Azospirillum brasilense: one gene and its partner. The protein of the gene in region 1 interacts with the protein of each later gene in a pairwise test. Links are inferred from orthologs where the notes say so. Each region holds a gene or a part of one and is shown in the gene's direction. Other genes may lie near its edges. The genes, in order: mrdA and AMK58_RS10725.

Evidence for each region.
Region 2: the proteins of mrdA (region 1) and AMK58_RS10725 interact in binary tests that used the Escherichia coli proteins (3 or more experiments, as listed by UniProt). The link is inferred for Azospirillum brasilense from one-to-one orthologs.

What each region holds. Positions count from the first base shown.
Region 1 is NZ_CP012914.1:1,222,285-1,225,532, forward strand. Bases 163-3,098 are described here. They hold mrdA (penicillin-binding protein 2), read left to right. Parts: upstream 163-659; coding sequence 660-2,537; downstream 2,538-3,098. Other genes in these bases: mreD (rod shape-determining protein MreD), read left to right, coding at 163-603; AMK58_RS05565 (methyl-accepting chemotaxis protein), read right to left, coding at 2,561-3,098. In the rest of the region: rod shape-determining protein MreC, read left to right, coding at 1-94; more of mreD, read left to right, coding at 91-162; more of AMK58_RS05565, read right to left, coding at 3,099-3,248. UniProt on the Escherichia coli protein: Catalyzes cross-linking of the peptidoglycan cell wall. Responsible for the determination of the rod shape of the cell. Is probably required for lateral peptidoglycan synthesis and maintenance of the correct diameter during lateral and centripetal growth.
Region 2 is NZ_CP012914.1:2,309,026-2,312,478, reverse strand. What follows is about bases 45-3,185. They hold AMK58_RS10725 (penicillin-binding protein 1A), read left to right. Parts: upstream 45-430; coding sequence 431-2,941; downstream 2,942-3,185. Other genes in these bases: AMK58_RS10720 (SGNH/GDSL hydrolase family protein), read right to left, coding at 3,027-3,185; AMK58_RS10730 (N-acetylmuramoyl-L-alanine amidase), read left to right, coding at 45-179. In the rest of the region: more of AMK58_RS10730, read left to right, coding at 1-44; more of AMK58_RS10720, read right to left, coding at 3,186-3,453. UniProt on the Escherichia coli protein: Cell wall formation. Synthesis of cross-linked peptidoglycan from the lipid intermediates.

The sequences.
Region 1 (3,248 bases):
ACCGAACGTCGATCTTTCGCGGGTCGAGCACCTGCAGCTGGTCGAGTTCAGCCTGCCGGGAAGCGAGTCGGAACCGTCATCCGAGTCGAAATGACGCTGACCCTGTGGCAGCGGCTGGACAAGACGGGGCGGAATCTCGCCCCGTTCGCGGTGACGGTCATGCTGGCGCTGGCCGGGATGATCCCGGTGCCGCTGCCCGGCTATGCGTCGGTGGCGCCTTTCCTGACCGCCATCGCCGTCTATTATTGGGCGATTCATAGGCCCGACCTGATGGGGCCGGGCACCGCCTTCCTGATCGGGTTGCTGCAGGACCTGCTGACCGGCGGACCGCTGGGGGTGAACGCGCTGGTGCTGGTGCTGGTCCATTGGGCGGTGTCCAGCCAGCGGCGCGTGCTGGCGTCCAGCACCTTCGCCCTGATGTGGTTCGGCTTCGGGCTGGTCATGATGGGCGTGGCCTGCATTCAATGGCTGGCCTTTTCGGCGCTCCAGGCGACGGTGCTGCCGTTCCGGCCGGCGCTGTTCCAGGCGCTGTTGACCATGGCCTTCTTCCCGGCGATCGCCTGGATGCTGATCCGCGTCCACCGTGCGTTTCTGCAGGGATAGCCGGCAAGGGTGACGGGCAGGGATGATCTGGCAGAGGATGTGAGCCTTTGACTGCGATGGACCGCGACACCGACCGCTACCGCCTGCTGACCCGCCGCGCCGCCGTGCTGGGCGGGCTGAAGCTCGCCGGTCTGTCCGCTCTGGTCGGGCGGCTCTATTACCTTCAGGTGGTGGAATCCGCGCGCTACACCATGCTGGCGGAGGAGAACCGCATCAGCCTGCGGCTGGTCGCTCCGTCGCGCGGCACCATCGTCGACCGGTTCGGCGCGCCGTTGGCGGTGAACCAGCAGAACTACCGCGTCGTCGTGGTGTCGGAGCGCACGCGCAACATCCAGGACACGCTGGACAAGATCTCCAAGATCGTCCCGCTGACCGATGGCGACCGCCGCCGCGTGATGCGCGAGCTGCACCGCAAGCGCCGCTTCGTGCCGGTCACCGTGCGCGAGAACCTGACCTGGGAACAGGTCGCCACCATCGAGATGAACACGCCGGACCTGCCGGGCGTCGCCATCGAGGTCGGCGAGATCCGCCACTACCCGGAGGCGGAGGCGACCGCCCACATCCTGGGCTATGTCGGCGCCGTGTCGGAGGCGGAGCTAAACGGCGACCCGGTGCTGTCGCTGCCCGGCTTCCGCATCGGCAAGGCCGGGATGGAGAAGTATCACGAGAAGGCGCTGCGCGGCACGGCGGGCACCAGCCAGCTCGAAGTCAATGCGGTCGGGCGCGTTATCCGTGAGCTGTCGCGCGACGAGGGTCAGCCGGGCCGCGAGGTCCAGCTGACCATCGACATCGGCCTGCAGAAATTCGTGCAGCAACGGCTGTCGCAGGAGGTCAGCGCCTCCTGCGTGGTGATGGACGTGCACACCGGCGGCATCTACGCCCTGTGCTCGCATCCCAGCTACGACCCCAACCAGTTCACCATGGGCATCAGCGCCGAGCTGTGGGAGGAGCTGCTGTCCAACCAGGCGACCCCGCTGAACAACAAGGCGGTGGCCGGGCAGTACCCGCCGGGTTCCACCTTTAAGCCGGTGGTGGCTCTGGCGGCGCTGGAGTCTGGCCTGATCAGCCGCAACCACACGGTCTTCTGCCCGGGCCACATGGACCTCGGCGACCACCGCTTCCACTGTTGGAAGAAGGGCGGGCACGGCACGGTGGACGTCGTCGGCGCGCTGCGCCATTCCTGCGACGTGTGGTTCTACGACGTATCGCGGCGCATCGGCATCGACCGCATCGCCGAGATGGCCAACCGCTTCGACATGGGGCAGCTGACCGGGCTGGACCTGCCGCACGAGCGGCCGGGCCTGATCCCCTCCATCGACTGGAAGAAGGGCGCGCTCGGCAAGCCCTGGGCGCAGGGCGAAACGCTGATCGCGGCGATCGGGCAGGGCTACGTGCTGTCCACGCCGATGCAGCTCGTCGCCATGACCGCGCGGCTGGCCAACGGCGGCTTCGCGGTGAAGCCCCACCTGACCAAGCAGATCAAGGCGCTGTCGGGCGAACAGACGAGCTGGCCGCCGATCGGGGTCAAGAAGGAAAATCTCGACCTCGTCCTGCGCGGCCTCTACGAGGTGACCAACGCGCCGAACGGCACCGCCTACAAGTCGCGCATCACCGAACCCGGCTATGAGATGGCCGGCAAGACCGGCTCCGCCCAGGTTCGCCGCATCACCATGGCCGAGCGCAGCACCGGCGTGAAGAAGAACGAGGACCTGCCCTGGCGGGAGCGCGACCACGCGCTGTTCATCTCCTATGCGCCGGTCAGCTCCCCGCGCTACGCCTGCGCGGTGTTCGTGGAGCATGGCGGCGGGGGGTCCACCGCGGCGGCGCCGATCGCGCGGGACATCCTTCTGGAATGCCAGAAACGCGATCCGGGCCGCGCCGCCGTGGCGGAAAGCGCCCCGCCGCCCCCGCCGCCGGGGGGAACCCGGGGCTAGGGGCTCTGGAGACGCGCGGCCGGTCAGGCCGCGCGCACCTCGGACAGGAACTGATCCACCTCGCGCTTCAGGCTCGATGCGCGTTCGGCCAGTTGGTCGGCCGCCTCCTTCACGCTGTGGGTGGCGGTGCTGGTCTCCGACTCCGCCTGCTGGATGCCGGCGACGTTGCTGGACACCTCCGCGGTGCCGCTGGCGGCCTGCTGGGCGTTGCGGCTGATCTCGCCGGTCGCGGCACTCTGCTGTTCGACGGAAGCGGCCATCTCCGCGGTGGAGCGGTCGATGTCCTCCACCTGGGTGATGATGGCGCGCATCGCGTCCACCGTCCGGCCGGAGGCGCTCTTCACCGCGGCGATCTGGTTGCCGATCTGCTCGGTCATCGCGTGGGTCTGGTTGGCGAGATTCTTCACTTCGCTCGCCACCACGGCGAAGCCCTTGCCGGCCTCCCCGGCGCGGGCGGCCTCGATGGTCGCGTTCAGCGCGAGCAGATTGGTCTGGGCGGCGACGGCGTTGATGGAGGCGACGATCTGGTCGACCTGCTCGATGGCGGCGGACAGGGAATCGAGCTGGGCCTGGGCCAGATTGGCCCCATCCGCCGCGGCCTTGGAGCGGGCGGCGGCACGGGTCACGCGCTCGGCCAGTTCGTGGATGGAGGCGGACATCTCCTCCGACGCCGAGGCGACCGTCTGCACGTTGGCGCTGGCCTCCTCCGAT
Region 2 (3,453 bases), 1.1 Mb from region 1 along the record:
GCTTCGCCGTGCTGACCGCGCCGGACATGCCGTCCGCGCTGGTCGAGATGGGCTACCTGTCGAGCCCCCAGGACGTCAGCCTGCTGAGCAAGTCGGCCCACCGCGAGAAGCTGGGCCGCGGCATGGTCCGCACCATCGACGCCTATTTCAAATGGCTGACCGGGGCGCAGAAGAGCTGAGAGGCGCCCCGCCGGGCACCGCCGCCCGGCGCCAGCCATGCGGGCGGGGGCGGGCGGGCATACGCTTTACCCGCTCACCACTTTCTTGCATGCGCCTTGTGGCCGTCACATTTTCCTGACATGGCTGCGAGGGAGTCGGACTGCCGCCCCTCGCGGTGTAGGATGCCGCCCATCGGATGGTTCCGCGTCTTCCCGGTCTCTGTCCCGGATGAAGGCGGCGGTGCCGCCGCCATGCCTGTCTGGGAACCGTCATGCGCTTTATTCTGTCCGCCCTGATGGCCGTCGTGATCCTCGCCCTGGCCGGGGCGGGGGGGCTGGTCTACATGCTGGACCATTACGATCACGAACTGCCGGACTACACCAAGCTCGCCAACTACGAACCGCCGGTGACCACCCGCGTCCATGCGGGCGACGGACGCCTGTTGGCGGAGTTCGCGTCGGAAAAGCGCGTGTTCGTCCCCATCGACGCCATGCCGAAGCGCGTGACCAACGCCTTCCTGTCCGCCGAGGACAAGAACTTCTACGACCACAAGGGCATCGACCCCGTCGGCATCGCCCGTGCCATCCTGACCAACGTGGAGAATCTCGGCCGCGACCGCCGGCCGATGGGCGCCTCGACGATCACGCAGCAGGTCGCCAAGAACATGCTGCTGACCAACGAGGTGTCCTTCTCGCGCAAGATCAAGGAGGCGATCCTGGCGGTCCGCATCGAGCGGGCCTTCAGCAAGGACCGCATCCTTGAGCTGTACCTGAACGAGATCTTCCTGGGGTACCGCTCCTACGGCGTGGCGGCGGCGGCGCTGAACTACTTCAACAAGGCGCTGGACGAGCTGGACATCGAGGAGGCGGCCTATCTGGCGGCCCTGCCCAAGGCGCCCAGCAACTACCACCCGGAACGCCAGCGCGACGCCGCCATCGCGCGGCGCAACTGGGTGATCGGGCGCATGGCCGAGGACGGGCACATCACCCCGGAAGAGGCCAAAATCGCCCAGTCCAAGCCCCTGGTCGTGCGCAAGCGCGACGAGCAGGAGTATGTGACGTCGGAGTATTTCGCCGAGGAGGTCCGGCGCGAGCTGGTGAAGCTCTACGGCGAGCAGGCGCTCTACGAGGGCGGCCTGTCGGTCCGCGCCTCGATGGACCCGGTGCTCCAGCAGGCGGCGACGAAGGCGCTGCGCACCGGGCTGGTGCAGTACGACCGCCGCCACGGCTACCGCGGGCCGGTCGGCAAGATGGAGAATTTCGACAACTGGGCGAAGAAGCTCGCCTCCATGGCGCCGCCTTCCGGCTCCGAGGGCTGGCATCTGGCGGTGGTGCTGAAGGACGACGAGGCGGCGGCGCTCGACATCGGCCTGCCGGACGGCTCGCGCGGCCGCGTGCCGCTGGCCGAACTGCGCTGGGCGCGGGCGCAGCGCGACGACAACCGGCTCGGCCCGGAAATCCGCCGCCCCTCCGACGTCGCCAAGCTGGGCGACCTGATCCTGGTCGAGGCCGCCGGCAAGGACGAAAAGGGCAAGGAGCCGCCGGCGGGCACCTACGCGCTGCGGCAGGTCCCGGCGGTGCAGGGCGGTCTGGTCGCGCTCGACCCGCACACCGGCCGTGTGCTCGCCATGGTCGGCGGCTTCTCGCCGCACATGAGCTCCTTCAACCGCGCCACCCAGGCGATGCGGCAGCCGGGCTCCTCCTTCAAGCCCTTCGTCTATCTGACGGCGCTGAACCAAGGCTTCACCCCGTCCTCGCTGGTGATGGACGCGCCGTTCGAATACGACCCCGGCCACGGCCAGCCGATCTGGCGGCCGGAGAATTACAGCCACGAGTTCTACGGTCCGACGCCGCTGCGCGCCGGCATCGAAAAGTCGCGGAACGTCATGACTGTCCGTCTGGCCCAGGCCGTCGGTATGGACAAGGTGAAGGCGGTGGCCGAGAATTTCGGCATCACCGACAACCTCCAGCCCTACCTGCCGATGTCGCTCGGTGCCGGCGAGACGACGGTGCTGCGCCTTGCCACCGCCTACGCCATGCTGGCCAACGGCGGCAAGCGGGTCAGCCCGACCTTCATCGACCGGGTGCAGGACCGCAACGGCAAGACCGTCTTCCGCCACGACACGCGCCCCTGCGCCTCGTGCAACCAGGTGGCCTGGAACGACGGGCTGACCGTTCCCGCCGTCGCCGACACGCGGGAGCAGGTGAACGACCCGCGCACCGTCTACCAGATGGTCTCCATGCTGGAGGGCGTCGTCCAGCGCGGCACGGCGACGAAGCTGCTGTCGCTGGGCAAGCCGCTGGCCGGCAAGACCGGTACGACCAACGACAGCCACGACGCGTGGTTCATGGGCTTCTCGCCTGACCTCGTCGTCGGCACCTACATCGGCTTCGACCAGCCGCGCTCGCTGGGTGCCCGCGAAACCGGCGGCTCGGCGGCGGTGCCGGTGTTCAAGGACGTGATGGAGGTGGCGCTGAAGGACCAGCCGGCGACGCCGTTCCGCGTGCCGCGCGGCCTGCGCCTCGTCCGCGTCAACCCGGAGAACGGCCGCCTCGCCCAGCCGGGCGAGCGCAAGGCGATTTGGGAGGCCTTCATCCCCGGCACCGAGCCGAACCCCGACCAGCCGCAGATGGTGCTGGATGGCTCGGCTCACGCCGCGGACGGGGGCTGGACCGGCGGGGTGCCGGGCGGCGATCCGGCGGTCCAGCAGCCGCCGGGCGGCTGGGGCGCTCCGGCGGCCCCGCCCTCCGCGGCGACGGTGGGGACCGGCGGTCTCTACTGACCGGGCCGGTTCGACAGGACGGGTTCGACAAAGAAAAGCCCCGCTTCCCGGTTCGGGAGGCGGGGCTTTTCTTTTGGGCGGTGGTTCAGGGCCGCGCGGCGGTATGGGTGTCCGGGCGGAGCTGGGCGATGGCGTCGGCAGGCGCCGTGTCGGTGGGGCAGTCGGCCAGCGGGCGCAGCCGGTCCTCCATCCGCGCCAACATCAGGCGGACCCCCTCCTGGTTGATGTGCAGGGCGTCCACGAAATGGGCCTCGTCCTCGACCTCGCGGCGGGTGTCGATCACCGGCACGTCGGGCGGCAGGCGGGCCTTCAGATCCTCGAAGAAGGCGTCGAAGTTGGTCACCTTCGCGATGTAGCCGGGGAAGAAGGGCGTGATGACCACAGCGACCCGCGTGCCCTTCTCCCGCGCCGTGCCGATGATGCGGTCCAGCGCGTCCCAATTCGGCTGGAAACCCTCCATCCGCTCCGTCGGCGCCTTTTCGAGCTGGGCCTTGAGGAAGGGCGACATGGTG